Regions from separate parts of the Yersinia aldovae 670-83 genome, predicted to be linked through region 3. Evidence: predicted binding sites of a transcription regulator. Region 3 holds the regulator's gene; each other region holds the start of a gene.

Region 1 (10,289 bases), 1.4 Mb from region 3:
TCGGGCTAAAGACACCGGTTTAATATTTCTAGCCGAAACGGAACCGAGAATCTAATGAGTGACTATAAGAATACCCTGAACTTGCCTGAAACAGGGTTCCCGATGCGCGGCGATCTGGCTAAGCGTGAACCTGACATGCTGAAACGTTGGTATGAGCAGGATCTGTACGGGATTATTCGTGCGGCCAAGAAAGGTAAAAAGACCTTTATTTTGCACGATGGCCCTCCTTATGCGAACGGCAACATTCACATTGGTCACTCTGTTAACAAAATTCTCAAAGATATTATTATTAAATCGAAAGGAATGGCTGGCTATGACTCACCTTATATTCCAGGTTGGGACTGCCACGGCCTGCCGATCGAGTTAAAAGTTGAACAGTTAATTGGCAAGCCGGACGACAAAGTCAGCGCCGCAGAATTCCGTACCGCCTGCCGTAAATATGCCGCTGAACAGGTTGAAGGCCAGAAGAAAGATTTCATCCGCTTGGGTGTGTTGGGCGATTGGGACCATCCTTACCTGACGATGGATTTCAAAACTGAAGCCAACATCATTCGTGCATTAAGCAAAATCATTGATAACGGCCATCTGCACAAAGGTGCGAAACCGGTGCATTGGTGTACGGATTGCGGTTCGTCACTGGCTGAAGCCGAAGTCGAATATTACGACAAAACCTCGCCTTCCATTGATGTGCGCTTTAATGCCGTCGATTCAGCCGCAGTGAGTGCCAAATTTGGCGTAGCTAATGCTAATGGCCCGATTTCACTGGTTATCTGGACCACCACGCCGTGGACCTTGCCTGCGAACCGTGCAATTTCACTGAATGCTGAATATATCTATCAACTGGTGCAAGTTGAGGGCGAATGCCTGATTCTGGCAGAAGATCTGGTTGAGAGTGTCATGAAGCGCACTGGCATTGCTGAGTGGACGGTGTTGGGTAGCTGCAAAGGTTCTGATCTGGAACTGCTGCGCTTCAATCACCCGTTTATGGGCTTCGATGTTCCAGCAATCTTGGGCGATCATGTCACACTGGATGCCGGTACTGGCGCAGTTCATACCGCACCAGGCCACGGCCCGGATGACTTTGTTATCGGCCAGAAATACGGTCTGGAAGTGGCCAACCCGGTTGGCCCGAACGGTTGCTATCTGGCAGGGACTTACCCAACGCTGGACGGCCTGTTTGTCTTTAAAGCTAATGACATCATTGTTGAGTTGCTGCGCGAAAAAGGCGCATTGCTGAAAGTTGAAAAACTGGTTCACAGCTATCCATGTTGCTGGCGTCACAAAACACCGATCATCTTCCGTGCTACCCCGCAGTGGTTTATCAGCATGGATCAAAAAGGTTTGCGTAAGCAGTCGTTGGAAGAGATCAAAGGCGTGCAGTGGATTCCGGATTGGGGCCAGGCGCGTATCGAAACCATGGTGGCAAACCGCCCAGACTGGTGTATTTCGCGCCAGCGTACCTGGGGTGTGCCAATGTCTCTGTTTGTGCATAAAGAGACGGAAGCGCTTCATCCACGCAGCACTGAGCTAATGGAAGAAGTTGCCAAGCGTGTAGAGCAAGACGGTATTCAGGCCTGGTGGGATCTGGACACTGCGGAAATTTTGGGTGCGGATGCCGCCGATTACGTCAAAGTACCAGACACCTTGGATGTATGGTTCGATTCCGGCTCAACTCATTCCTCCGTGGTTGACGATCGCCCAGAGTTTGGTGGTCATAGCCCAGATATGTATCTGGAAGGTTCTGACCAGCACCGTGGTTGGTTTATGTCGTCACTGATGATTGCGACTGCGATGAAGGGTAAAGCGCCTTATCGTCAGGTGTTGACTCATGGTTTCACCGTGGATGGTCAGGGGCGTAAAATGTCCAAATCCATCGGTAACACCATCAGCCCGCAAGATGTGATGAATAAATTGGGTGGCGACATCCTGCGCCTGTGGGTGGCATCAACTGATTATACTGGCGAGATTGCTGTTTCGGATGAGATTCTGAAACGCTCTGCGGACTCGTACCGTCGTATCCGTAACACCGCGCGCTTCTTGCTGGCAAACCTTAATGGGTTTGATCCGGCGTTGCATCAGGTGAAACCAGAAGAGATGGTAGTAGTAGACCGCTGGGCTGTAGGCCGCGCGCAAGCGGCGCAAGCCGAGATTATGGAAGCGTACGAAAACTACGACTTCCACTTGGTAGTGCAGCGCCTGATGCAGTTCTGTTCAGTTGAGATGGGTTCTTTCTACCTCGATATCATTAAAGACCGTCAGTACACCGCGAAAGGCGACAGCGTTGCGCGTCGTAGCTGTCAGACCGCGCTGTTCCATATTGCTGAAGCTTTGGTTCGCTGGATGGCACCCATCATGTCCTTCACCGCAGATGAAATCTGGAATCAACTGCCAGGTGAACGTCCGCAATACGTCTTCACAGAAGAGTGGTATGACGGTCTGTTTGGCTTGGCCGGTGATGAGGGGATGAACGATACTTTTTGGGCCGAGCTGCTGAAAGTACGTGGCGAAGTAAACAAAGTATTGGAACAGGCCCGCAGTGATAAGCGCATTGGCGGTTCACTGGAAGCGGCAGTCACCCTGTTCGCGGAGCCTGAGCTGGCGGCACGTTTGAACAGTTTGCAAGATGAGCTGCGTTTTGTCTTGCTGACCTCGGCTGCGAAAGTGGCCGCCTATGCTGAGGCGGGTGATGACGCCCAGCAAAGCGAACTGATTGCCGGGTTGAAAATTACCTTCAATAAGGCTGACGGTGAGAAGTGCCCGCGTTGCTGGCATTATACTCAAGACGTCGGTTTGGTAGCGGAACATGCAGAACTGTGCGGCCGCTGTGTCACTAACGTAGCCGGTAACGGTGAAGAGCGTAAGTTCGCCTGATGAGTAAATCGATGTGTTCGACCGGATTACGCTGGTTGTGGCTGGCGGTAGCGGTGATAATTCTCGATCTTGGCAGCAAACAGTGGGTAATGACCCACTTTGCCTTGTATGAATCAATCCCGCTGATCCCTTTTTTCAACCTGACCTATGCGCAGAATTTTGGTGCGGCATTTAGCTTTCTGGCAGATAAAAGTGGTTGGCAACGTTGGTTCTTTGCAGGAGTCGCCATCGGCATCTCTATAGTATTGATGGTGCTGATGTATCGCTCTACTGCAAAACAGCGTCTGCTGAACTGTGCTTATGCCCTGATTATCGGTGGCGCATTAGGTAATCTGTTCGATCGCATGGTGCATGGCGCAGTGATCGACTTTATTGATTTCCACGTCAACGGCTGGCATTTCCCAACATTTAACATCGCTGATATAGCAATTTGTATCGGTGCTGCGTTGGTGATATTCGAAGGCTTTTTAAGCCCGGCTGAGAAAACGGCGATAGACAAAGGTGAGTGAGATGTCAGAGCAAGAACAAGGCTATCAAGTAAAAGAAAATAGTGCCGTATTGGTACATTTCACTTTGAAGCTGGAAGATGGCTCTACGGCAGAATCGACCCATATTCATGGGAAACCCGCGTTATTTCGGTTAGGCGATAACAGCCTTTCCGATGCGCTGGAGCAACAGTTGATAGGCTTAAAGGTAGGTGACAAGCACACTTTTAGCTTGCAGCCTGAGGATGCCTTTGGTGTGGAAAGCCCTGATTTGATTCAGTACTTTACGCAGCGCGATTTTGCGCAAACCGGTGTTCCTGATGCCGGGACTATCATGTTGTTTACCACTCGTGACGGCAGTGAAATGCCAGGTGTGGTGCGGGAAGTCGCAGAAGAGTCGATTACTGTTGATTTTAATCACCCGTTGGCTGGGCACATCGTCAGCTTTGACATTGAAGTGCTGGAGATTGACCCCCGACAGGAGGTAATACATGCAGATATTGCTGGCTAATCCACGCGGCTTTTGTGCCGGGGTTGATCGGGCTATCAGTATTGTTGAACGCGCCATTGAAATGTATGGCGCACCTATCTATGTGCGTCACGAAGTGGTGCATAACCGCTACGTGGTCGACAGCTTACGTGGCCGCGGAGCTATCTTTATTGAGGAAATCTCAGAGGTGCCCGATGGCTCCATTTTGATTTTCTCGGCTCACGGCGTGTCGCAGGCGGTCCGTGCCGAAGCCCGTGCGCGTAAATTGACTATGCTGTTTGACGCCACCTGCCCATTAGTGACCAAAGTCCATATGGAGGTTGCGCGTGCCAGCCGTAAGGGTAAAGAAGCCATTCTGATTGGCCACGCGGGGCACCCAGAAGTGGAAGGGACGATGGGGCAATACAGTAACCCGCAAGGGGGAATGTATCTGGTCGAGTCACCTGATGATGTCTGGCAGCTGAAGGTTAAAGATGAGAGTAATCTGTGCTTTATGACGCAGACCACTTTGTCTGTTGACGATACTTCAGCGATTATCGATGCTTTGCATCAGCGTTTTCCAAAGATAGTCGGCCCGCGTAAAGATGATATCTGTTATGCCACCACTAACCGGCAAGAAGCGGTACGTGATCTCGCCAATGATGCCGATATTGTCCTGGTGGTTGGTTCGAAAAACTCGTCTAACTCCAACCGTTTGGCTGAACTGGCCCAGCGGATGGGTAAACCTGCTTATCTGATTGATTCTGCTGCTGATATTCAGGACGCCTGGCTGCACGGAGCGGCACGCATAGGCGTCACTGCTGGAGCATCTGCACCGGATATTCTGGTGCAACAAGTGATTGCACGCTTGCAAGCGCTCGGTGCTGGCGAGTCAATTGAGCTGACGGGGCGTGAAGAGAGTATTGTCTTTGAAGTCCCTAAAGAGTTGCGTGTTGATGTGAAGCAGATCGACTAACTCATGTGTGAATTCAGTGTTAAAAAGCAGCCGCAGTGGCTGCTTTTTTTATGGCTGTATATCGTTACAACTGCATGAGTATGCGAAATAACTATACGGTGAGAAATTAAGCGTTATGATCCGTATCGAATTGAATATGGCATTTTTATCTCACTGAAATTCATCAGATAACGGATTGAATAAGGTTGTGTAAGATAATGAGAGGTTTCACTGATAAAAACGAGCGTATATCATTTTTTTCTAATACAGATTAAATAGGCTGGCAGAGTCCTTAACGGGCAGCTAATCTGAACCCTGCTCAGGATAGATGACACAATATTAAGAGGGTTTATGACTGATTCAACAATTCGAATTGCTGTGGTTGGTGCGGGTGGGCGCATGGGACGGCAACTTATTCAGGCCGTGGCACAGAGCGAAGGTGTGGTGCTGGGAGCCGCCATTGAGCGAGTAGGTTCTACTTTGGTCGGCAGTGATGCGGGCGAGTTGGCCGGTATTGGTATGTTGAATGTCACGGTAAGCGATGATGTATCCAAGGTAACGGATCATTTCGATGTTTTGATCGACTTTACCCGCCCTGAAGGCACGCTGGAACATTTAGCCATTTGCCGTAAGTGGCGCAAAGCGATGGTGATTGGTACCACTGGCTTTGATGAGGCAGGTAAGGCTGCTATCCAAGAGGCTACGGCTGATATCGGTATCGTATTCGCGGCTAACTTTAGTGTTGGCGTCAATGTGGTGCTTAAGCTGCTTGAGAAGGCGGCCAAAGTGATGGGTGATTACACCGATATTGAAATTATTGAAGCGCATCATCGCCATAAAGTGGATGCGCCGTCAGGTACTGCTTTGGCGATGGGCGAAGCAATTGCCGATTCGTTAGGCTGGTCATTGAAGGATTGCGCAGTTTATAGCCGTGAAGGCCATACCGGTGAGCGCAAACCAGGGACTATCGGTTTCGCGACCGTACGTGCTGGCGATATCGTCGGGGAGCATACCGCCATGTTTGCCGATATTGGCGAGCGGGTTGAGATCACTCATAAAGCCACCAGTCGTATGACTTTTGCCAATGGCGCGGTTAAATCAGCCCTTTGGGTCTCTGAGCGTGATAATGGCTTGTTTGACATGCGTGATGTACTGAATCTGAACGAACTTTAACGGTATAAGTAAAATCAGCGATGTGGTAATTTTTATCATAATGGTTTGATAATAGGGCAATATTTTATTGTCCTTTTTTATTATCTTGCTTAAATTGGTGTTTTGTATATTTTTTTATTTATGACATCTATTTTGTTATGTTTTATGGTGTTTTTAACCCTCTAAAGCTCTCCATTAATCGCTATATCTTGTTTTCACTGCCGAAAAACGATATTTCTTGATGACTCACCCTCGCAACCGTTTACTATGTTAAGTTAGCTTGTGTTTTTACCTCGATAAACCACTCAATTTAATGAAAACGGTAAAAAACAGAGAAAAAATGGCACTTTGGCTAGACAAAAGCGTCACCCATCATTAAAATGCGCCCAATTTGCCAAAAATTAGCTTTGAGAGCGGTTTTTGCATTGATTTAGATCGCTATATGTGAATTAATATGCAAATAATGTGACTGTTTATTCCCCTGGAGGATGTTTTGATTAAGTCAGCGCTATTGGTTCTCGAAGACGGAACCCAATTTCACGGTCGGGCCATCGGGGCAGAGGGTACGGCAGTGGGGGAAGTGGTCTTCAATACGTCGATGACCGGTTATCAAGAAATCCTCACTGATCCTTCCTACTCCCGCCAGATCGTTACTCTTACTTATCCTCATATCGGCAATGTCGGCACCAATGCCTCCGATGAAGAATCCTCCGCAGTACACGCCCAAGGTCTGGTTATTCGCGACCTGCCATTGATTGCCAGCAACTACCGTAATGAAGAAGGCTTGGCTGAGTATCTCAAACGTCACAACATTGTGGCGATTGCGGATATTGATACCCGCAAGCTGACGCGTTTGTTGCGTGAGAAAGGGGCACAAAACGGCTGCATTATTGTGGGTGACTTGTCTGATGCCGCATTGGCGCTGGAAAAAGCGAAAGCATTCCCCGGCTTGAAGGGAATGGATTTGGCAAAAGAAGTAACCACCCAAGAGCGTTATGACTGGCTGCAAGGTAGTTGGACACTGGAAGGCGACCTACCGGCGGCGAAGCAACCAGAAGATTTGCCGTTCCATGTAGTGGCTTACGATTATGGCGTGAAACGCAATATCCTGCGCATGTTGGTGGACCGAGGTTGCCGCCTGACAGTCGTTCCGGCACAGACTCCGGCGGAAGAAGTTTTGAAACTCAATCCGGATGGTATCTTCTTATCCAACGGCCCGGGCGACCCTGAGCCATGTGATTATGCTATCGCGGCCATTAAACGTTTTCTGGAAACCGATATTCCGGTGTTCGGCATCTGTTTAGGCCACCAATTACTGGCGCTGGCCAGTGGTGCAAAAACGGTAAAAATGAAGTTTGGCCACCACGGTGGTAACCATCCGGTGAAAGATTTGGATGCCAATTGCGTGATGATCACCGCGCAGAACCACGGTTTTGCGGTAGATGAAACCTCATTGCCATCCAACCTGCGCACTACGCATGTGTCCTTATTTGATGGTTCCCTGCAAGGGATTCACCGTACCGATAAAGCCGCTTTCAGCTTCCAAGGCCATCCGGAAGCCAGCCCAGGCCCGCATGATGCAGCCCCACTGTTCGATCATTTTATTGAGCTGATTGAAGCTTATCGCGCCACCGCTAGCCATACCAATAAATAATCAGGAGCGTCAAACCATGCCAAAACGTACAGATATAAAAAGCATCCTGATTCTGGGCGCTGGCCCGATTGTTATCGGCCAGGCCTGTGAGTTTGACTACTCCGGTGCTCAGGCTTGTAAAGCACTGCGTGAAGAGGGTTACCGTGTCATTCTGGTGAACTCTAACCCTGCGACTATCATGACTGATCCAGAAATGGCGGATGCAACTTATATCGAGCCGATTCACTGGGAAGTGGTGCGCAAAATTATTGAAAAAGAGCGCCCAGACGCAGTGTTACCAACCATGGGCGGTCAAACCGCACTGAACTGTGCATTGGAACTGGAACGTCAAGGTGTGCTGGCTGAGTTTGGTGTCACCATGATTGGTGCCACCGCCGATGCTATTGATAAAGCCGAAGACCGCCGTCGCTTTGATATTGCGATGAAGAAAATTGGTTTGGATACAGCGCGTTCAGGTATTGCACATAACATGGAAGAAGCGCTGGCTGTTGCGGCTGATGTCGGCTTCCCCTGTATTATCCGCCCATCCTTTACTATGGGTGGCTCCGGTGGCGGCATCGCGTATAACCGCGAAGAGTTTGAAGAGATCTGCGAACGTGGGCTGGATTTATCACCCACTAAAGAGTTGTTGATCGATGAGTCACTGATTGGTTGGAAAGAGTATGAGATGGAAGTGGTGCGTGATAAAAACGACAACTGCATCATTGTCTGCTCAATTGAAAACTTCGATGCGATGGGCATCCATACCGGTGATTCCATCACTGTGGCACCGGCTCAGACGCTGACCGACAAAGAATACCAAATCATGCGTAATGCCTCGATGGCAGTGCTGCGTGAAATCGGCGTAGAAACCGGTGGCTCCAACGTGCAGTTCTCGGTTAACCCGAAAAATGGCCGTTTGATTATTATTGAAATGAACCCACGCGTGTCTCGCTCCTCCGCTCTGGCCTCTAAAGCCACCGGCTTCCCGATTGCCAAGATTGCCGCCAAGCTGGCCGTGGGTTATACGCTGGATGAATTGATGAATGACATCACTGGTGGCCGCACTCCGGCCTCTTTTGAGCCATCCATCGACTACGTTGTGACTAAAATTCCGCGGTTTAACTTCGAAAAGTTTGCTGGTGCCAATGACCGCTTGACCACCCAGATGAAGTCCGTCGGCGAAGTAATGGCGATTGGCCGCACTTTGCAGGAATCACTGCAAAAAGCACTGCGCGGATTAGAAGTGGGTGCGACCGGTTTTGACCCGAAAGTGAGTTTAGATGATCCGGAAGCGCTGACCAAAATTCGCCGCGAACTGAAAGAAGCGGGTTCTGACCGTATCTGGTATATCGCCGATGCTTTCCGTGCTGGTATGTCAGTTGATGGTGTTTTCAATCTGACCAATGTAGACCGCTGGTTCCTGGTGCAGATTGAAGAGCTGGTCCGGCTGGAAGAGAGTGTAGCGGAGTGCGGTATTAATGGCTTGAATACTGAATTCATGCGCCAGTTGAAGCGCAAAGGTTTCGCTGACTCCCGACTGGCAAAACTGGTGGGCGCAACAGAAGGTGAAGTGCGCAAATTGCGTTACAAGCACGGCTTGCATCCGGTTTATAAACGCGTTGATACCTGTGCGGCTGAATTTTCAACTGATACCGCCTATATGTATTCAACCTACGAGGAAGAGTGTGAATCCAACCCAACCCGCGACCGCCCGAAAATTATGGTGCTGGGTGGTGGGCCGAACCGTATTGGTCAGGGGATTGAATTCGACTATTGCTGCGTACACGCGTCACTGGCCCTGCGTGAAGACGGTTATGAGACCATCATGGTGAACTGTAACCCTGAGACGGTTTCGACTGACTACGATACCTCTGATCGCCTCTACTTTGAGTCAGTCACACTGGAAGATGTGCTGGAAATCGTGCGTATCGAGAAGCCACAAGGCGTTATCGTGCAATACGGTGGCCAGACGCCATTGAAATTGGCCCGTGAATTGGAAGCTGCCGGTGTGCCGATTATCGGTACCAGCCCGGATGCGATTGATCGCGCCGAAGACCGCGAGCGTTTCCAACAGGCGGTAAACCGTTTGGGCCTGAAACAACCGGCTAACGCCACGGTAGCGACTATCGAGCAAGCAGTTGAAAAAGCGGCAGGTTTGGGTTATCCGCTGGTGGTTCGCCCCTCTTATGTGTTGGGGGGCCGCGCAATGGAAATCGTCTATGACGAAGTTGACCTGCGCCGTTACTTCCAAAATGCTGTCAGTGTGTCAAATGATGCGCCAGTGCTGCTGGATCGCTTCCTTGATGATGCGGTAGAAGTCGATGTGGATGCCATTTGTGATGGTGAGCGTGTGTTGATTGGCGGCATTATGGAGCACATCGAGCAAGCAGGGGTTCACTCCGGTGACTCAGCCTGTTCATTGCCCGCTTACACCCTGAGTAAAGAAATTCAGGATGTGATGCGCCAGCAAGTGGAAAAACTGGCCTTTGAGTTGTGTGTTCGCGGCTTGATGAACGTGCAATTTGCGGTGAAGAACAATGAGGTTTACCTGATTGAGGTTAACCCGCGTGCCGCCCGTACTGTGCCATTCGTGTCTAAAGCCACTGGGATGCCACTGGCAAAAATTGCCGCCCGCGTGATGGTGGGGCAGACATTGGCACAGCAAGGTGTTCTGGAAGAGATTATTCCGCCTTACTATTCGGTCAAAGAAGTGGTGCTGCC
Region 2 (10,289 bases), 2.1 Mb from region 3:
ATCTGGGGGCAACACATTGCGGAATATGCCGATCTTCGTATTCGCATGTTCCCCGCTAAAGGTGCGTTGTTGATCCTGGGTCATCGGATCAACAACATGGTGATCAACCGCTGCCGCAAACCGGCCGATGCTGACATTCTGGTGCCAGGCGATACCATTTCATTGATCGGTACGACCTCAACCCATATTGAGTACGATCAGATAGATAACATGGTCGTCACGCCACACGAGGTCGATACCTTAATTCGGGAAGGTTCGAAACTCTCACCACGGCTGGCGCAAACCCGCATTCTACGAGCTTACGCTGGTGTGAGGCCGCTGGTTGCCAGTGACGACGACCCGTCGGGGCGAAATGTGAGCCGTGGCATCGTGTTGCTTGATCATGCCAGTCGCGATGGGCTGGAGGGTTTTATCACCATTACCGGCGGCAAGCTGATGACCTATCGGCTGATGGCGGAATGGGCGACGGACAAAGTGTGTGAGAAATTGGGTATTAGCGCCGCGTGCACTACCGCTCAAGAGCCGCTGCCCGGTTCGCAGCAATCAGCAGAACAAACGTTAAGCAAAGTGATCTCTCTGCCCGCCAGCATTCGTGGCTCGGCGGTTTATCGCCACGGTGACCGCGCAACACAATTGTTGGCCGGTAATCGGCTGGATAACAGTTTAGTGTGTGAGTGTGAAGCGGTAACCGCCGGTGAAGTGCGCTATGCGGTTGAATCGTTATCGGTCAATAACCTGCTCGATTTACGCCGCCGAACCCGCGTGGGCATGGGAACCTGTCAGGGGGAACTGTGCGCCTGCCGTGCCGCCGGTTTACTCAATCGTTTCAACGTGACCACGCCGCAACAATCCCGTGAGCAACTGACGCAATTCCTTAATGAGCGCTGGAAAGGTGTGCGCCCGATAGCCTGGGGCGATGCGCTGCGGGAAAGCGAGTTCACTCACTGGGTTTATCAGGGGCTGTGTGGCTTGGATGATAGCCCGCCTACAGCATCCGCTGAGGAGAAACACGATGAAATTTGATGTCATAATCATCGGCGGTGGTTTAGCCGGGCTAGCCTGTGGTATCAAGCTGGCCGAACAAGGCAAATATTGCGCGATTGTCAGCGCTGGTCAAAATGCGCTGCATTTCTCCTCAGGCTCGCTGGATCTGCTGGCAAAATTACCTGATGGGCGAGCTGTTAGCAAACCGCTCTCGGCACTCAGTGCGTTGGCCGAACTCGCGCCGGAACATCCTTACAGCAAAATGGGGCAAGTGGCGAAACTGGCGTTGGACGCGGAGTCTCTGTTACAGCGCTGCGGCTTGAAATTGGTGGGAAGTGCGGCTCAGAACCACCTGCGCCTTACTCCATTGGGTGGCTGTCGCCCAACATGGTTAAGTCCTGCCGATATTCCGGTTGCACCATTAGACGGCCCTCTGCCGTGGCAAAAATTCGCGGTGATTGGAATTGAAGGTTTCCTCGATTTTCAACCGCAGATGGTCGCCAGTGCCTTGCAGGATCAAGGTGTTGAAGCCACAGCCGATTATCTGCACTTACCGGCACTGGATCGCTTGCGGGATAATCCCAGCGAATTCCGCGCGGTGAATATCGCCCGTTTGCTGGATCTACCGGAAAACCTGCAACCGTTGGCTGATGAATTATCGCGCCTGTCCTCTGCGGCTGACATGATTTTACTGCCGGCCTGCATCGGGTTGGAAGCCACCGCCCCACTGGACGCACTGCGCGCGGCGGTAGGTAAACCTATTCAACTGCTGCCAACACTGCCGCCTTCACTGCTCGGTATGCGCCTACACCAGGCTCTGCGCCACCGTTTCCAGCAATTGGGCGGCATTATCATGCCGGGTGATGCGGTATTACGGGCTGAGTTGGTGGGTGACCGAATTACCGGACTGTATAGCCGCAATCACGGGGATATCCCCTTGCGTGCGGCACATATGGTTCTCGCCAGTGGCAGCTTCTTCAGCAACGGGCTGGTTGCCACTTTTGAGCAGGTTTATGAGCCGATACTGGATCTGGATATCTTATCGCTGCCGAACCGCGCCGACTGGAGCCACAGCAACATGTTTGCACCACAGCCTTATCTGCAATTTGGTGTTAAAACTGACAACCGCTTACGCGCCCTGCGTGGTGGTGTTGCATTGGATAACCTACATGCTATCGGTGCGGTACTGGGAGGATATGATCCGCTGCAACAAGGTTGTGGCGCGGGGGTTTCGCTGACCAGCGCGTTATTTGTCGCAGAACAGATTGTCGGCGCTATGGAGGTCACATTATGACGTGGTTGCCAAAGCACGATGAGAGTAAAACCTTACCTCAGGAGCATCATCTGCCGCGCGATAACAGCTTTGAAAGTTGTATCAAATGTACGGTTTGCACCACCTATTGCCCGGTGGCGAAAGTTAACCCACTCTATCCGGGGCCGAAACAGGCCGGTCCAGACGGCGAGCGGCTGCGCCTAAAAGATCCGGCGCTGTACGATGAGGCACTGAAATATTGTACCAACTGCAAACGCTGCGAAGTGGCGTGTCCGTCTGATGTCAAAATTGGTGACATCATCCAGCGCGCTAAAGCTAGTTACAGCAGTAATAAACCTAAATTACGCGATGCTATCCTCAGCCATACCGACATTATGGGCACACTTTCGACGCCGTTCGCGCCAGTCATCAATGCGGTCACGGGGTTAAAACCGGTGCGCGCCTTGTTGGATAAGGCGCTGAAGATTGATCATCGGCGTGAATTGCCGAAATACTCCTTCGGGACATTTCGCCGTTGGTATCGCAAACAGGCAGAAAAACAGCAGCAATATGCTGAACAGGTCGCATTTTTCCACGGTTGCTTCGTTAACTACAATCACCCGCAGTTGGGTAAAGATTTAGTCAGTGTTTTCAATGCAATGAACATTGGTGTGCAACTGCTGAAACGGGAAAAGTGCTGTGGCGTACCCTTGATTGCGAATGGCTTTATTGAGCAGGCGAAAAAGCAGGCGCGAGTCAATCTGGAATCACTGACCGACGCAGTGATCGGGCGGGATATTCCGGTGGTGGCAACCTCTTCGAGCTGTACCTTCACCTTGCGCGATGAATATCCGCACTTGCTCGATGTTGATACCGCGCCGGTGCGCGATAAAGTGGAACTGGCGACACGTTACCTCTATCGCTTGCTGGATCAGGGTCGTGAGTTACCACTAAAACCGTTATTTTCTTCGCAAAACAAGCCGTTGCGCATTGCTTATCATACGCCTTGTCATATGGAAAAAATGGGTTGGACGGCTTATACCCTGGCCTTGCTACAGCGCATTCCTGGTATCGAGTTGGTGGTTCTGGACTCTCAGTGCTGCGGTATTGCCGGAACTTATGGTTTTAAATCAGAAAACTACGCCACAGCGCAGGGAATAGGTGCATCGTTATTCCAGCAAATTGAGGATAGCGGGGTGGATTTGGTGATTACCGACTGTGAAACCTGCAAATGGCAAATTGAGATGTCGACCAGCAAAAAGTGCGAGCATCCGATTACCTTATTAGCGCAAGCATTGGCTTGATAATATCGACAGAGCACGATTTATCTGTGTTTCCAGACGGCTGTAAAGTCAAATGAAGGGGAGTCGTGCCGTTGGGGTCGTAACGGTGTAAGCCGTCGGAGTGCCTCTGGTGCGGTAAACCGTGCTATCAGCAGTATTGTCATTAACTCTTAGAGCGCGGATAAACCGCGCTCTATTGCAGGGGGGTTACTTCAGCTTCAAGGTACTGATAATAGATTCAGCTTCGGTTTGCGCTTGCTGCTGATTATCGGCAGGTAGCGTAATTTGTATCGTCATCAGATGGTTATCGATGTTGCCCATCAACACTGACGAATAAGCTTTTTGGCCGCCGCTGGTAATAATGCTATCCAGTTGCTGGAACGGTTGCCCGTCAACTTTAATTGCTTTATTGGTTACTACTTGCAGGTTGGCGTCGCGAGCGCGTTGCTGGTCGGCTAAACGGGTTGTCAGCACATCCAGCGCTTCATTGGTATTATCACCTAAAATCACGATAACTGCTTTATCGCCGGTTTTATTGGCGTAAATGTGCATGTTATTGGCTTGATTGCCCATTTTCCCGCTTTGGTCAGACAGATCCGCTGGCAAGCTGAAGGCCACTTTACCTTCCAGCAGGCTGATCGGTTGGCCCACGTTGTTATTGCTATTGCCATCACAGGCGCTTAATCCCGCAACCAGCAGGCCAACAGCAAGAAATTTGGTTATTTTATGCATGGGAATCCCTTATCAATGATTAATATCCCCTTCGTACTTGAAGTCGCAGAAGAGCTGCAACACCATCTACTTTGGGCATAACCTTATCGCACCTTATTCAGACGCCAAAAGCAATCTATTGTTCAGTGGCCGTCACTTGCTTTAGTGTTTGCTGCTCGGTCTGCCGAGCGAAGTATTTCAGTAACACGTTGAGCATTACGCCATAGACGGGCAGGAAGAAAAACATGCAGATCAGTAGCTTAAAGCTATAATCCACTAAGGCAATTTCCACCCAATTTGCGGCCATGAAGGGATCGGTACTGCGATAGAATGCAATAAAGAAGAACGCCATTGTGTCACTGATATTGCCAAAGAACATCGCGGCAGTCGGGGCAACCCACCAGGCGCTGCGCTGACGTAGACGGTTAAACACCTGAACATCCAGAATTTGACCCAGCACATAGGCCATAAAACTGGCCACAGCGATACGAGCCACGACCAGATTAAAGCTGGTTAATGCCGGAAACCCTTGCCAGCTTCCCTGATAAAACAGTGCTGAGATCAGATACGAAATCAACAAAGCAGGCACCATGACGGACAGAATAATCCTACGCGCCAATGGAGCGCCAAAAATTCGCACGGTCAGATCAGTAGCAAGAAAGATGAACGGAAAGGTAAACGCCCCCCAGGTGGTGTGAAAACCGAAGATAGCGATCGGTAATTGTACCAGATAGTTACTGGAGGTAATGATGACAATATGGAATAGCGCCAGCCATACCAAAGCGGTCATCCGCTGTTGGGCAGTAAACGAAAACATAGATGTGACCTTTTTGGTTATTGGGGTGAGGGAACCCAAACTAAATGTGCCGCAATTCCTACGACGCGGCGGCATAATACGCGTTTGCGCAACGAATGCAATGGCTAATTTTAACGCAAACGATGGCTTTTTACGTAAATTATCGTGTTACTTGCACCAGAAAATTGACGGGGTAAACTATGCAGCTTCGAAACTAAGCAGGCTTACGTTTATCCGCTGCCACACCGTATAACGGCTAACAAGAGAATCACCATGATCGATATTTTTGCTAATCCGGACAAAACACTTGATGCACTTGGTCTGCGCTGTCCAGAGCCGGTGATGATGGTACGTAAAACGGTCCGGCATATGGAAGACGGTCAAACCCTGCTGATTATCGCCGATGACCCAGCGACTACCCGTGATATTCCTGGCTTCTGCCGTTTTATGGATCACCAATTACTGGCCCAAGATACTGAACAGACGCCGTACCGCTATTTGGTGAAAAAAGGAGTAAAAGCATAACCACCTGCTGTTACTCCTCCGCTGACGGACATACTTTAAAATGGCAATGTCAATTTATTCAAGTAGTTAGATGTTCAACTGTCTCGCTTGCGTAACAACCTCAGCGCGTTGGCGGTCACCAATGCAGTTGCACCCGAATCCGCTAATACTGCGAGCCATAAACCGGTTAGACCCAGCAGTGTGGTAATCAGGAAAATCCCTTTTAGCCCCAACGCGATAGTGATGTTCTGGCGGATATTGGCGTTGGCTGCCCGCGATAACAGAATGATTTCTGCCAGCCCAGTCAGACGGTTATGTGTCAATGCAGCATCGGCTGTTTCTAGTGCGACGTCCGTGCCGCTGCCCATAGCAATACCAATGCTGGCCGCTTTCATCGCAGGAGCATCGTTAATGCCATCTCCCACCATCACTGTTGGGTGTGACGCATTCAATGACATAACCGCCTGCACTTTATCTTCAGGCAGTAATCCGGCGCGATAATCTATCCCCAACTCACTGGCAATTGCCGCCGCAGCGCGTGGGTTATCACCGGTTAACATCACACCTTGAATACCTAACTTTTTCAGGGCATCAATGGCTTTTTTGGCATCTGTCCGCAGGGTATCGCGCAGTGCCAGCAAACCGATAAACTTCTCACCTTCCAGCACGGCAACAGCGGTTTTACCACTGCTTTCCAGTTGGTCAAGCTGTGTTTGCCATTCTGTTGTGAGTAACGCCGGTGGTAACTTACTGGGTGCGCTAACACGCACAGTTAACCCATTTACCTTGCCTTCAACACCGACACCGGCCAGCGCACGCCGTTCTTCGGCCAGTGGCAGCATCGGGGTATTTTGTTGTGCCCGTTGCGTGATAGCGATCGCCAGTGGATGGTGTGATCCGGTTTCGACCGCCCCAGCCAGCGCTAACAGGCGAGTTTCGCTCACATCTGATACGGGCAGAATATCGGTCACTTTGGGTTTACCCTCAGTCAGAGTACCCGTCTTATCAAAGGCAACCGTTTGAATCCGGCCCAATTGTTCCAGTGCCGCACCGCCCTTGATGAGCGCCCCCTGACGGGTTGCTGCTGCTAGCGCTGAGGTTATCGCCGCCGGTGTGGAGATAACTAACGCGCATGGACACCCAATCAGCAATAGCGTCAAACTGCGGTATATCCAGGTCTCCCAGGGTTCGGCGAAAGCTAATGGTGGCACCAGCATCACCAGCAAGGACAACAGCATAATCGCCGGTGTATAAACGCGGCTGAAACGGTCAATAAAACGTTCGATAGGTGCGCGCCGTTCTTCTGCTAATTCAATAAGTTGCAAAATACGATCGATGGCGTTATTGCCCGGTTCAGAAACCACTCGCATTTCGGTGGCGCGATCAACTGATAAACTCCCGGCCGCAACTTTTTCCCCTTTCTGGCGCTCAACAGGAATGGACTCACCGGTTAGGGCGCTTTCATCGAAGCTGGCAAATGGTGTGACCAGTTCAGCATCGGCTGGCAGACGGCCACCCGGTGAGATTTCAATGATATCGCCGGGGCGCAAGCTGGCGACCGGTACGGAGATCCGTTCGCCATCTTTTAATAGCAATGCCTCTTCAGGTACCAGCGCCATTAGTGCCGTTACGCCACGACGTGCGCGGTTTGCCGCATAGGATTCGAGTAATTCACCGATCATAAATAGCAGCAATACCATTGCCGCTTCAGCGGTGGCCCCAATAAACATCGCTCCGATTGCCGCAATACTCATTAAGGTTTCAATAGCGAAAGGTGTGCCGGAGCGGATGAGCTTCCAGGCCTTGGTCGCAATCGGGATAAGCCCGACAATTGTGGTTGCGATAAATGCTAATTCACTTAGCTCAACACTGAATAGCGAAATCCCCCAACTGATAAGCATCAGCGTGGCTAATAGGGCTAACGGCAAGTATTCATTAAAGCGTGATACTGGCGGGGCCATTTTTTGCGCGGATGTGGCTTGGGTATCCATCAGGCTGAACCCGGCTTGCGTTACCGCGTACTGGACTTGAGGGCGGATATCTGTGTATGCATCGACCACCAGTTTTTCGGTGGCAAACAGGACTTTTACATTTTCAACACCTGTCAGGTTACTGACGGCATTTTCAATCTTGCGGGCGCAACTGGGGCAGTCCATCCCTTTGACTTGCCAGCTAAAACGCTGACTACCTGAAGGTATCGCTGCTGTAAGTAAATCACTTTCTTCGTCACCTTCATCAGGAGGGTTCTGACTACAGCAACCTCCATCTTGATGTGAGTGCTCACTCTCTGAGCTGGTACTGCTATTACTGGCAGTCGTTGCTTGTTTGTTGCTGCAACCTGTTTGTTGTTTGGCGTGAGTATCGCCACAGCCGCAATCGCTGTGTTTAGCGGTTGAATGTGTCTGTTCAGAATGTGAATGCATGATGCCCCCTGGATGAGTTTTAGCAGATATAGCGGCACTCTACACCTTGGAGCCAACTCCAGAGTCAAGACCTAAATGAGAATAATTGCTAAACAGTGATTAAGTTTATGCGCAGCGAGGAGCAAAACTGCTGGGATATAGCGTGTGAATGAGTAAAACGAGGATTTAAGCTCCATCCTTGGAGCCACATTAATGAGATCAACCCATGGAATCACGGTGAGTTATAAATATAGCGATCTGACAATCAGGAAATGCCCGACAAAATAGCATCCGGCGACAATGGCATCTGAAGCACGGAAGGAGAAACGATAGCGGTTCAGCAGCCAGATACTGTGTGATATCAATAGCAAGACTGTACCGGTCAGCAGTGAGAAGCTCAAATCAGTACTGCGGGCAAAGTACTGCTCACCCGCCATCCAGACCATCAGCAATGTCATGCCGACGAAGGCCACCACCGGCCAGCGCATCTCTTGCAACTGCGTCCAGATAGTGGCTAGCAGCAGTGCGCCTATTATTATCAAAACCACTGGCAATGGCCAGAACAGCGTAAGTGTCATCTGGCTGGCAAAACTGATGGTGTACAGTAAATGCGATAGGAAGAATGCGCCTAGAGCATAAAGTAAGCGCTCACTGGGTAGCAGTAATAAAGCATCAGCTATCAATGTTGCCAACAAACCCAGAACAATCAGATAACCGGCAGGGCCAAGGATCGGCGCTTGCCAGGCCAATAAAAGTAAGAGTAATAAAGTGACCGGTTTGAATACCCAACGCTGCCAGCGCGGGCCGCGATAAGTGGCATCGACAAACAACCAACCAGAAAAAAATACAGCAAGGAATGGCCAGCTCATGATTTATCCTTTTTCTAAGCAGGGTTCGGTGAGGACACCTGTGTGATAATGATAATCTGTAGTTAATAGCAATCTGTAATTAATAGCTGCAATCAATTAATAACTATTCGCGGCCAGTGTACGTCTATTAAGTGTAAGGGATGAGAGCAAAGAACGATAGCGACACTTAAGCGACTTGCATAAGTTGTAGCGCTTAATGCGTAAGAGTGCGCAGAATCAGATTAAGGGCGAGGAGTAACCGGTTGAGCTCTTGGCCTTGTCAGATTCACATGCTATGTTAACGCCGATTTCCTTTCGCTAAATCAAGGGATAGAGGCATATAGCATCATGGCCAGTGAACAACTGCTTTATCGTATTCAGTTTATAAATAACGGTAAGAATTATCAGCTCTATGTCCGTGAAGTCGGCCCAAGCAACTTGTTTGGATTTATCGAAATTGCAGATTTTGTTTTCGATAGCCAATCAACGTTATTGGTCGATCCATCCACAGAAAAATTGAAAACTGAGTTCTCGGGCGTTAACCGTAGCTATATCCCTCTCCATTCGGTGATTCGTATTGATGCCGTCACCGAAAAGGGCAGCGCCAGAATCTCTGAACTGGGCAGTAATGTGATGAGTTTCCCTTATCTGCCAGGTCATAAACCTTAAATATATCCCGCAAGATAGCGCGACCACGTAATATTATTATGAATAAACCCCCATTGTTGTTTATTGCTGTCGTTATAGTCATTGTTGTATTGGCGAGTCGCCAATATTGGCAGAAAAAACAGCAGGAAACTGAAAACGACCGCGCGGCTGTACGTAGTCTACAAGTAGACGTGTCGGATAAAAAAGAGGTGCTGGCTCCGAATCGCCGTTCGCGTCAACGCGAGGAGATCGTGGCAGAAGAAAAGCGCTATGAGGTTTATTTCCGCCCATCGGTAAACAGTATGGATATCAAGAATGGTATTGATATAAAGGGGGGTAATGAAGCGAAAAACGGCAGTGGAATCAAAATGGTACTGCCGCAGCAGGAATATAACCGGATTGAATTAGGGGCGCAGGGAACACTACAGTTACAAGGCAACCGCTATATCGCCTTTACCCCAAATCCAGTGGCTAAATAAATACCCATTACCATGATAGTTAACGATATATAGCAGAATCTGTCATGATGGCGCGGATATTATTTTTTAAGCAGGGGTGGCTGTTTCTTCTGCCAGACCAGTAATTCAAAGACACCAAAAACAAAGATTTTGAGTTGTTGCCAGCCACTGATCGGCTGATCTTTGGGTTGTGTCGACTTGAGTAGTACCAATTGCAAACCATGCATTAGAACCATAAATATCATGGCAACATTAATAAAGTACCTCAATGGCTTAGGGAACGGCTGGAATAGGTTCAACAGTAAGAAAAACCATACTCCTAACATCAGTAACCGGCCGAGATTAATCCACATGGTGTTGCTCCTGTTCTTCCGCTGAAACAGCGTGTTGGCGAATCTGTTTA
Region 3 (10,289 bases):
TAACCAGGCAAAGAAACCGGCACTACAGGCGGCAAACATCATCACATTGCCACTGTAGGTCGGGGATTTTAGCAACTGCCAAAAACTGATTTTAGCGCTGATGCGCGCCGCGTTATCCTCGGTGGTTTTTTTCCGTTCTTTAAGCCGCGCCGTTGGAATAAGGAGCAGTAATGTGACTGCCAGTAATACCACAAAAATTGAGCGCCAACTGAAGTGGTTTAATAACCATGCACCGAGCATCGGGGCCAGCGCGGGAGAGAGTGCCACTAATGGCATGATAGTGGCAAATACGCGGTTGGCTTTGCCATCGCGATAGCGATCCACCACCAGAGCCTGCCAGCTCACGGCAGCAGAACACACGCCTATTGCCTGAATAAAGCGCAGAATCAATAATTGGGTGGCATTTTCAACCCACAAAATCCCCAGACAACCCACTGCAAATAACCCCAAGCCGGCTAACAGCACCGGTTTGCGGCCTAACTTATCTGATACGGGCCCCCAGATAAGCTGGGCGATCGCAAAACCGGCGAGGAAGAGACTCAAACTGGCGCTGATGGCGCTGGCAGAGGTTTGCAGTTCTTGTTGCATTGCGCCGAAAGCGGGCAGATACATGTCGGTAGCCAGATAGCCCAACATGCTCAGACCGGCCAGATAGAACATAAAACCAGACGACGTTTTCATTCTTTATTTCTCTTTATATGCTGGGTACTTGAAGCCACAGGGCGCGCGGCTTGTGCTTACCCGCGTCACTGAACGGTGTAAGTTCAGCGGGATGACGCCCCATTTTTGAGGAACACCCTACGGGCTGGGCCACATGCAGCTTCAATTACGTTGGCTAAATTATAATTTTGCAGGTACTCACGTTATAAACCGCTGCTTTATAAACAAATCAACTATAAACATCGGGGTCATAAAAGGAGTTATAGAGTTACTGTGAAAAAATTGTTGTAACAAAGCGGTGGGCATTCTAGCGGGGAGATATTGGGTTGTGAAACGTTAATATTTGCATCATGATATCAAAAATTTTGAAAGCTAACGAATGGTGTAAAAAGGTGAAAAATAATGTGGTCTGAATATTCACTGGATGTCGTTGATGCGGTGGCCCGCACGGGGAGTTTCAGTGCCGCAGCTCAGGAGTTACACCGCGTGCCATCTGCGGTCAGTTATACTGTGCGTCAGTTGGAAGAGTGGCTGGCAGTTCCGCTGTTTGAACGACGCCATCGTGATGTGGCATTAACCGAAGCTGGCGTGGTTTTTATTAAAGAAGCGCGAGATGTTATCAAAAAAATGAATGACACGCGCCGTCAATGCCAGCAAGTAGCGAATGGTTGGCGCGGGCAGTTAAATATCGTGGTAGACAAGATTGTCAAACCTCAGCGTAGTCGCCGCTTAGTGTTGGATTTTTATCGGCATTTTCCCGATGTTGAGTTGCGGGTGCGTTATGAAGTATTTAATGGTGTTTGGGATGCGCTGGTGGATGGCCGGGCAGATATGGCCATTGGCGCGACCCGTGCCATTCCTGTTGGCGGGCGTTTTGTGTTTCGCGATATGGGGTTTCTTAGCTGGCACTGTGTCGTCAGTGTGGATCATCCCTTAGCCAGTCTAACCGGGCCACTTAGTGATGACCAATTGCGGCCTTATCCCTCGCTGTGTTTGGAAGATACGGCCCGCAATTTGCCCAAGCGAGATACCTGGACACTGGATAACCAACAGCGGCTGGTGGCTCCGGATTGGTCTACGGGCATCGATTGCCTGTGTGCAGGATTATGTATCGGTATGGTGCCCGCGCATATGGTGTCACCGCTGATTGAGCAGGGGCGGCTGGCGGCGCTAAGTCTAACCGAACCGCTACCGGACAGCCCGTGTTGCCTGACTTGGGAGCAAAATAATCACTCACCGGCACTCGCCTGGTTACTTGATTACTTAGGTGACAGCGTCACGTTAAACGCGGAATGGTTGAAAGACGATAACGAATAATGCCCAGTGCGGGCTGCCGATAGCGCTGATAACTACCGGCAGAAGGCCAGATTAACGGCGGTAATCGCGAAATGGGCCGTCAGTTACGGAGTTGCGCTCAACCAGTTTAGGGTGTACTTCAATGGTTTGAAGGTCTTCCCGTTTACTGACAATACGGTCAAGCAGCATAGTAAAGGCCATTTCACCTAAACGTTCTTTTGGCTGATGGATAGTGGTCAGCGCAGGCGAGAAGTAGCGCGCGTTACGCACGTTGTCATAGCCAATCACTGATACATCTTGTGGTACCCGCAGGCCCATCTCATTGGCGGCGCAGATAGCCCCCATCGCCATAATGTCGCCACCACAAAACACGGCGGTCGGGCGATGTTTTTGTGACATGATTTGTTGCATGGCTTTATAACCCGATTCAGGTTCAAAATCACCCTGAACTACCCATTCCTCACGTAACGGGATGCTGGCCTCTTCCAATGCTTTCATAAAGCCCTGATGACGGCCACCACCGGTATTACGGGATAACTGACCGGGAATAGCACCAATATCACGATGACCGCGTTCAATCAGATAGCGGCCTGCCAAATAGCCGCCTTCAAAGGCATTATCGATGATAGCGTCGGTAAAATCGCCACGCGTTGTCCCCCAATCCATGACGACCATCGGGATGTTGCGATAATCTTCCAGCATTCCTAACAGTTGTTCTGGATATTCGGAACACATCACCAATAATCCATCGACCCGTTTTTGGGCCAGCATCGCTAAATAGGCTTTTTGCTTGTCCAGATTATTATGAGAATTACATAAAATCAGGGTATAGCCTTTGCTATAACAGCTATTTTCGACCGCCTCAATCACTTCGGCAAAATAGGGTGCTTCGCTGGACGTGGCCAGCAAGCCAATGGATTTGGTGTGATTCACTTTCAAACTGCGGGCCACAGCACTGGGCGAATAATGCAGTTCTTTAATGGCAGCCCAAACAGCCACCTTGGTATTTTCGGCGACGAAACGCGTTTTGTTGATAACGTGGGAAACGGTGGTGGTGGACACACCGGCGTGTTTGGCCACATCTTTAATCGTTGCCATACAAAAAATGACTCCTAAGCTCACCGGTTACAGCCGGTAAGTATTATGTTAATCGTTTGCCTGCGTTACCCGAAAATCGCTTAGACAGTAACAAGATAGTGGCCTGAATGAGCGCGTCAGCGGGTTGTCTGAGAGTCTTTATTGGTCGTTATTCGTCGGTACGCAGTTATGAACTGCGAATTTTGGCTGATCTGGAGGAAAAGTGAAAGAGGTATTCAATCTTATAAAGTGTGTAATGAGCACAAGATTTTTTTCTCTAACTGTGGGAAAATAATTTTACACACTAACTATGTGCCTTTTCCTACTAAATTAACCGGCTGAGGAGTTTTTATGGATGCCAATCTGAAAATGTCGCTGATTACGACTGTGGGTGCGCTGGCGATGATTATTGCATTTAGTTTCGTGGCAGTAATGAATTAATTAAGCCGCTTGCCGGTATATGCGTGAAGTAGGGCGGTTAACCCGCCCTTAATCATTGCTCGCTGCCGGTTTACTCTGCGCGCTATCAGGCTAAATTTTTCTCAACAAAAGACCAGTTGACCAAGGCCCAGAAGTTCTCCAGGTATTTTGGCCGCGCATTGCGGTAATCAATATAATAAGCATGTTCCCACACATCGACCGTCAATACGGGTTTATCTGCCGTGGTCAAGGGGGTAGCCGCATTAGACGTGCTGACAATCGCCAGTGTGCCATCTGCTTTTTTCACTAACCATGTCCAGCCCGCGCCGAAATTTTTCACTGCCGCATCGGTAAACTGTGCTTTAAATTCAGCAAACGACCCAAAGGTGTTATTGATAGCCTCGGCAACCTTGCCGCTGGGTTCACCGCCACCATTGGGTGACAGGCAATGCCAGTAAAAGGTGTGGTTCCAAACCTGAGCCGCATTATTGAATACGCCGCCGCTGGAGGTTTTGACAATCTCTTCCAGTGATTTGCCAGCAAATTCAGTGCCTTTAATCAGATTGTTGAGGTTAACCACATAGGTGTTGTGATGTTTGCCGTAATGGTATTCCAGCGTTTCAGCCGAAATGTGGGGTTCCAGTGCATTTTGTGCATAAGGTAATACCGGTAATTCAAAAGACATCGTGCTCTCCTTTCGGGGTTGCTCAGGGTGTTTTGCTCCTCAAATCCGACCGATTATCAATGATGACGGTACGGTGAAGAGCGGTTAAAAACGTAATTGTTGTATTTTTGTTGTGGATATTAATCTTAACAACTTTCAACAGGAATAACAGATATAACCATACAATTTAGCTGGTTATTAAGCAAAGGTCGCGTGACGTCAGGGAAAGTAAAAATAAGGGGATATAGCCCGCACTTCGTGAGGTCACTGGGTGCGGGGTTGAGCATCATCGAATGGTTTTAGGTGTCACTACACGCCGTGCGCCAACATAATGGTCTTGCCAATAATCATTATCTAGCATACTGATACGAATCTCTTCACCGGTACGGGGTGATTGAATAAATTTGCCATTACCTAAATAAACACCAACATGATCGGCCACGCCACGATTGGCGATATTGAAGAACACCAGATCACCACTTTCCAGTTCTGCCCGCTTCACCGGGGCGGCATCACGTAAGTGATACATTTCATTGGCTGTACGTGGCATTTTAATTCTGATCACATCTTTGTAGGCGTAATAAATAAGCCCGCTGCAATCAAAACCAGTATTAGGCGAAGACCCACCCCAACGATAAGGTTTGCCAACTTGTTTCATCAGTTTGCTCATTGCCGTCTGTTTGGCGTGCTGGTAGCGCTTTTTATGTGCTGGACTGAGCTTTATCTTACTGTTTGCCACTAATTCGGTATCGGCTTTACTTTGGGCTTTATTTCGGTGACGACCATAAGCCACTTTTTCTGTTTTTTTAGCTGCCGCTTTTTTATTGGCTACGGTTTTAATATTCGTTGTTTTACTGTTGTTTGGTTTTTTGCTGCTAGGTTTACTGGCTTCCTGCGCTTTCTTTTTAATGGTTTTACTGGCGGTGGCTGCCGTTTTCTTTTTATCGCTATTGGCCGTTATTTTATTTGCCACATTTTTACTGCTGGTTTTATTGTTGTCGATTTTGACTTTTTTGGTATTTTTATCAGCTTTACGTTTTTTACGATCATCAGGGCTGGCCTGGCTGACTTGACCTTTCTTTTGTTCAGCAGAGGCGTGCGACTGCGGCGACGCATGTGCGAGGTTTAGAAATAGCTGGGTAAACAGCAGCACAAACAGCGTAAGTATTAAACGCATAATAACGCTACCAACCTTGGCCCTGAGATGAATATGAAGAGTCACAGTATTGCCGAAACTCACGATATAAAAAAGCAGAGAGCTATAGGATTCTAATCGATATTGTGAGGAAACGTTAATGGCTGCGTAATTGCAGCTTTTTCACTCAGGTAATGACCTTAAATCGAGCATTCGTCAACACCTTCGCTGCGGTATATTTACGTTATCCCATTCAGAAGATAATAGTGAAGTGATGGGATCAAAAATGTTATTCTAAATACACATATTTGTAGCTGACAATATCGCCATTTGTCCGATGAGTAAAGCCCCTGCAAAAGATGGCGTTTTATTCCTGCGGTGACAGTCGCTACAATAGACCGGATGCGATAATAAAATGCTATTGCTTTAAGCAATACACGTTGTAGCCATCTATGGCTGAGGAAGCAAAAAAATGACGACGATTGATAAAATTCAACGCCAGATAACAGAAAACCCAATCCTGCTTTATATGAAAGGATCACCTAAGCTGCCGAACTGTGGTTTCTCAGCTCAGGCTGTACAGGCGCTGTCTGCGTGTGGTGAGCGTTTTGCTTATGTGGATATTTTGCAAAACCCGGATATCCGGGCTGAATTGCCAAAATATGCCAACTGGCCAACGTTCCCGCAACTGTGGGTGGATGGTGAATTGGTTGGCGGATGCGATATCCTGATGGAAATGTATCAGCGTGGCGAATTGCAAAAACTGCTGAAAGAGACCGCCGATAAATACCGTTCAGAAGAAGAAAAACCTGCCGCAGAGTAATGTATTGGCAGGTTTAGGTAACAAATAAAAAGGTGGCCTCCAGGCCACCTTTTTTAATGGTGAACGTGTTGCGTTAGCTTGCGTTACTCTGATTCCCCTGCGGGCACTGGCCAACCACCGAGTTTTTTCCAGCGATTAACCAGCTCACAGAAGAGTTTCGCCGTTTGCATGGTATCGTATAACGCGGAGTGGGCCTGACTGCTATCAAACGGAATACCTGCCGTCAGACAGGCTTTCGCCAACACGGTTTGCCCCAATACCAGCCCGCTCAATGCTGCGGTATCAAAGGTAGCAAACGGATGGAATGGATTACGCTTCAGACTGGCGCGCTCCGCTGCCGCCATAACAAAGCTGTGATCAAAGTTGGCGTTATGCGCCACGATGATGGCACGGTTGCAGCCTTGCTCTTTTAATCCTTTGCGCACCGCTTTAAAAATGGCATGTAACGCATCATGCTCACTGACTGCCCCACGCAAAGGGTTGGTGGGATCTATACCATTAAATGCCAGCGCTTCGGGTTCCAGGTTTGCCCCTTCGAACGGGTCCACATGGAAATGCAGCGTTTCATCGGGTAACAGCCAGCCATCCTTGTTCATCTGCAATGTTACTGCGGCAATTTCAAGTAATGCATCGGTTTTAGCATTAAAACCGGCGGTTTCTACATCAATTACTACGGGGTAATACCCACGAAAACGGCCACTTAGGGCGTTAAGGTCACTTTTGTCTGCCATCAGTTTCTTATCTTCATCGAATTCAGTGCGCATTATGTCAAATTTTAGCGCGGGATGCAGGAGGTTATCGTGATGAGAGAAAAAGGCACCATCAGGTGCCTTAGGGTTAATCAGTTTCCAAGGCCGTGTGCGGCGCTTTTATTCTCGATTAATTCGATTTTGTAACCATCGGGATCTTCAACGAAAGCGATAACGGTATTACCCCCTTTGACCGGGCCGGCCTCGCGAGTGACATTGCCACCCGCCTGACGGATTTGCTCGCAGGTCGCGGCTACGTCATCGACACCCAGCGCCAGATGACCGAAGGCTGTCCCCATGTCGTAGCTCTCTACACCCCAGTTATAGGTCAGTTCAATTACGGAACCGTCGCTTTCATCGCTATAACCGACGAATGCCAGTGAGTATTTATATTCACTGTTTTCACTGGTACGCAGTAAACGCATCCCTAATACCTTGGTATAGAAATCGATGGAGCGTTGCAGGTCACCGACGCGGATCATGGTATGGAGTAAGCGCATAATTTCCTCTGTTTACATTTTGCCAGATTATTTGGCAACAGTGAGTAGAACCCGGTTCAAGTATAGCCCCGGCAATTAAATGAGTTCAATGGGTTACAGAAAAGATTAGGATACAAATAATAACGGCCAGACCAAGTCTGACCGTTATGCCGTCAATAGATTTGATTACAGTGTTGGGTAGTCGGTATAACCTTTCGCGCCGCCACCGTAGAATGTGTCACCGTCTGGTTGGTTCAGTGGGGCATTTTTTTGCAGGCGAGTCACCAAGTCCGGGTTGGAAATATAGCTACGACCAAACGCCACGGCATCAATAAATCCTTTTTCGATCAAGCTTTCGGCTTTCTCTGCGGTATAAGCCCCTGCACCTACGATAACGCCGTTGAAGTGAGCGCGAACCGCATCGCGGAATGCATCAGAATAGGGCTTGCCACCGGCCCAGTCAGGTTCGGAAATGTGCAAATAAGCAATACTACGTTTATTCAGCTCATCAATCAGATACAACGCGGCTTCTTCCTGATCTTCGCCATTATCCAAGCCATTGAACGGCCCTAATGGTGAGATACGGATACCAATATGTGCAGCACCCCATTCAGCGATGGTGGCATCGACGACTTCCAGTGTCAGACGAGTGCGGTTTTCAATGCTGCCGCCGTATTGGTCAGTGCGTTGGTTCGACGCCGGTGACATGAACTGATGCAACAGATAGCCGTGGGCTGCATGTAATTCAATGTAGTCAAAGCCTGCTTCACGGGCATTGGCGGTTGCCTGACGAAAATCATTAACGATGCCAGGGATTTCGTCAGTGTCCAGCGCGCGCGGGGTAGAGCAGGGAACACGCACCCAGGCTCCCGTTTCATCTCGTACCGTGGTACGGGTGTCGGCAGCAATGGCAGATGGCGCGACAGGAGCCTGCTGGTCTGGCTGCAAACTGTTGTGTGAAATACGGCCGACATGCCAGAGTTGTACGGCAATATGGCCACCTTCATCATGGACGCCCTGAGTGATTTTTTTCCATGCATTTAACTGCTCTTGGGTATGTAATCCCGGTGCGCCAGCATAGCCTTTCGCCTGGAAAGAAATCTGCGTCGCTTCAGTAATAATTAAACCGGCACTGGCGCGTTGGCGGTAATACTCACCCATCAATGGGGTGGGAATATCACCCGGTTCAATGCTACGCAGGCGTGTCAGTGGTGCCATAAGTACACGGTTCGGCAATGTGAACGCGCCAACCTTAAGGGGAGAGAACAGTTTAGCAGTCTTCATGGTGCATCCTATATTAATAGACCAGTCAACTAGTGGCTGGGTGAATCCTGAGCAACAGTAGAACAAGTGAATCAGGATCGTGAGATTAGTGGGGTGGTTGTAGAATCAGTTCGATACTGTCGAGCGCACAGGTCAGCGGAGCGACAGAGCGTTTCACTTTTGCCCGCAACGACGCACCCAGCCACAAGGCATACAGTGTTTCTGCGGTTGCAGCCGGCGAGAGTACGATACGCAGAGAGCCTTCTTCGACGCCAGCCTCAATCGTATCTTGTAGACGGCCAATCACTCTGGCAGTGCCGATATCCAATGCATGGCGCATGGGTTCGGATAAATCACTGACTTCCGCTGATAGTTTAACCGCCAGACAAGCGTTGTGGCATTCACTGCCGCAATAGTTAGCAATAGATTGAGCAAAATAGTGCAACAAGTGATGACGTTTATCCCCGGAGGAACCGGTAAGCAGGTTTACCATCTCAACATCATAGCGATCGAAATAACGCTGTAGCATGGCTTCACCAAACACTTCCTTTGAGCGGAAGTAGTGATAAAACGACCCTTTGGGAATGCCCGCCGTGGTGAGCAACACGCTAAGCCCCATGCCATTAAAACCAAGGCGCAGGCTAAGGTGTTCACCGGTTGCTAACAAGTGGTCACGAGTATCCACATGTGAATGTTCTATTTTGTTCATGTGAAAGAGCGTAATAGACCGATTGGTCTAGGTCAAGAAAAAAATATCGCTAATCTCTTTTGCCCGCATGTAAGGTAATGGAGTTACCAGCCTCTGTTAGCGTCTGGAATTAACGTGTTATCCGGCATTTTTGCAGTAAATCTAAACCGGATTGATATTCTTTTGTCTGAATATTCATCATCCCAAGCAGGGTGTGGAATAGATTATCCTGCGATATTTCATCATGTTGAGCGCTATCAGTGAGGCACTGGCGGTTAATGCCGTAGTTTTTTGTATAGTCAGGGGATAACCACATTAAAAAAGGAATATGTGTCTGCTGGCTGGGGGCAAACATATAGGGTGTACCATGTAAATAGATACCATTTTCGCCCAATGACTCACCATGATCTGACAGGTAGACCAGCGCAGTGTTGAACTGTTCACTGTGCTGTTGCAGTAGCTTGATGGTGTTATCCAGCATGGTATCTGTGTATAGAATAGAATTGTCATAGCTATTAACCAGCGCCTGAGGGGGGCAATCCTGAATTTGGTTGCTATCGCAGGTCGGGGCGAATTTATTTATCTCAGGGCTGCTACGGCGATAGTAGGCAGGGCCGTGACTGCCCATTTGGTGTAATACGATAACGCCATCACCCGTTAGGCCGTTGATATAGTCATCTAACTTATACAATAATGCATTGTCCAGACACACTCCGTCGGTGCAATCAGCGGCCAATTGTAATTGCGTAACATCCTGATGTGGAATACGGTCACACGCGCCTTTACAGCCACCATCATTGTCGCGCCACAGCAGGTTCAGCCCGGCATGGGCTAAAATATCCATCAGGCCTTCCTGATGACTGGCCAGGGTAGCATCGTAATTTTTCCGCGCCATATTAGAGAACATGCAAGGAACGGAAACCGCGGTTTCCGTGCCACAAGATGAGGCGTTTTTGAAGTAGGTAACATCTTGTTTTTGCAAGCGAGGATTCGTCTCTCGGCTATAACCGCCTAGTGAGAAGTTTTCTGCACGGG

What was found. Region 3 encodes PurR, which represses purine synthesis genes. Its sites were predicted from a motif close to CANGCAAACGTTTGCNTG; they were not measured.
Positions count from the first base shown of each region.
Region 1: carA (glutamine-hydrolyzing carbamoyl-phosphate synthase small subunit) is a predicted target of PurR. The motif match lies at 6,184-6,201, and genes of this name have one in related genera.
Region 2: tusA (sulfurtransferase TusA) is a predicted target of PurR. The motif match lies at 5,160-5,177, and genes of this name have one in related genera.

Region 1 is NZ_CP009781.1:3,415,983-3,426,271, forward strand. Features, by position in the region: gene ribF (bifunctional riboflavin kinase/FAD synthetase) at 1-23, shown strand, start outside; gene ileS (isoleucine--tRNA ligase) at 55-2,871, shown strand; gene lspA (signal peptidase II) at 2,871-3,380, shown strand; gene fkpB (FKBP-type peptidyl-prolyl cis-trans isomerase) at 3,382-3,867, shown strand; gene ispH (4-hydroxy-3-methylbut-2-enyl diphosphate reductase) at 3,848-4,801, shown strand; gene dapB (4-hydroxy-tetrahydrodipicolinate reductase) at 5,132-5,953, shown strand; gene carA (glutamine-hydrolyzing carbamoyl-phosphate synthase small subunit) at 6,426-7,586, shown strand; gene carB (carbamoyl-phosphate synthase large subunit) at 7,603-10,289, shown strand, end outside.
Region 2 is NZ_CP009781.1:2,429,182-2,439,470, reverse strand. Features, by position in the region: gene glpA (anaerobic glycerol-3-phosphate dehydrogenase subunit A) at 1-1,023, shown strand, start outside; gene glpB (glycerol-3-phosphate dehydrogenase subunit GlpB) at 1,013-2,278, shown strand; gene glpC (anaerobic glycerol-3-phosphate dehydrogenase subunit GlpC) at 2,275-3,540, shown strand; gene AT01_RS11105 (DcrB family lipoprotein) at 3,727-4,251, opposite strand; gene AT01_RS11100 (7-cyano-7-deazaguanine/7-aminomethyl-7-deazaguanine transporter) at 4,367-5,047, opposite strand; gene tusA (sulfurtransferase TusA) at 5,300-5,551, shown strand; gene AT01_RS11090 (zinc/cadmium/mercury/lead-transporting ATPase) at 5,626-7,953, opposite strand; gene AT01_RS11085 (lysoplasmalogenase) at 8,175-8,801, opposite strand; gene AT01_RS11080 (DUF1820 family protein) at 9,129-9,449, shown strand; gene AT01_RS11075 (DUF2500 family protein) at 9,488-9,907, shown strand; gene AT01_RS11070 (DUF1145 family protein) at 9,967-10,239, opposite strand; gene rsmD (16S rRNA (guanine(966)-N(2))-methyltransferase) at 10,229-10,289, opposite strand, start outside.
Region 3 is NZ_CP009781.1:299,572-309,860, forward strand. Features, by position in the region: gene punC (purine nucleoside transporter PunC) at 1-681, opposite strand, end outside; gene punR (DNA-binding transcriptional activator PunR) at 1,063-1,977, shown strand; gene purR (HTH-type transcriptional repressor PurR) at 2,029-3,054, opposite strand; gene cydH (cytochrome bd-I oxidase subunit CydH) at 3,385-3,474, shown strand; gene sodB (superoxide dismutase [Fe]) at 3,560-4,138, opposite strand; gene AT01_RS01450 (C40 family peptidase) at 4,404-5,294, opposite strand; gene AT01_RS01455 (Grx4 family monothiol glutaredoxin) at 5,725-6,075, shown strand; gene rnt (ribonuclease T) at 6,159-6,806, opposite strand; gene gloA (lactoylglutathione lyase) at 6,917-7,324, opposite strand; gene nemA (alkene reductase) at 7,490-8,587, opposite strand; gene AT01_RS01475 (TetR/AcrR family transcriptional regulator) at 8,673-9,275, opposite strand; gene eptA (phosphoethanolamine transferase EptA) at 9,385-10,289, opposite strand, start outside.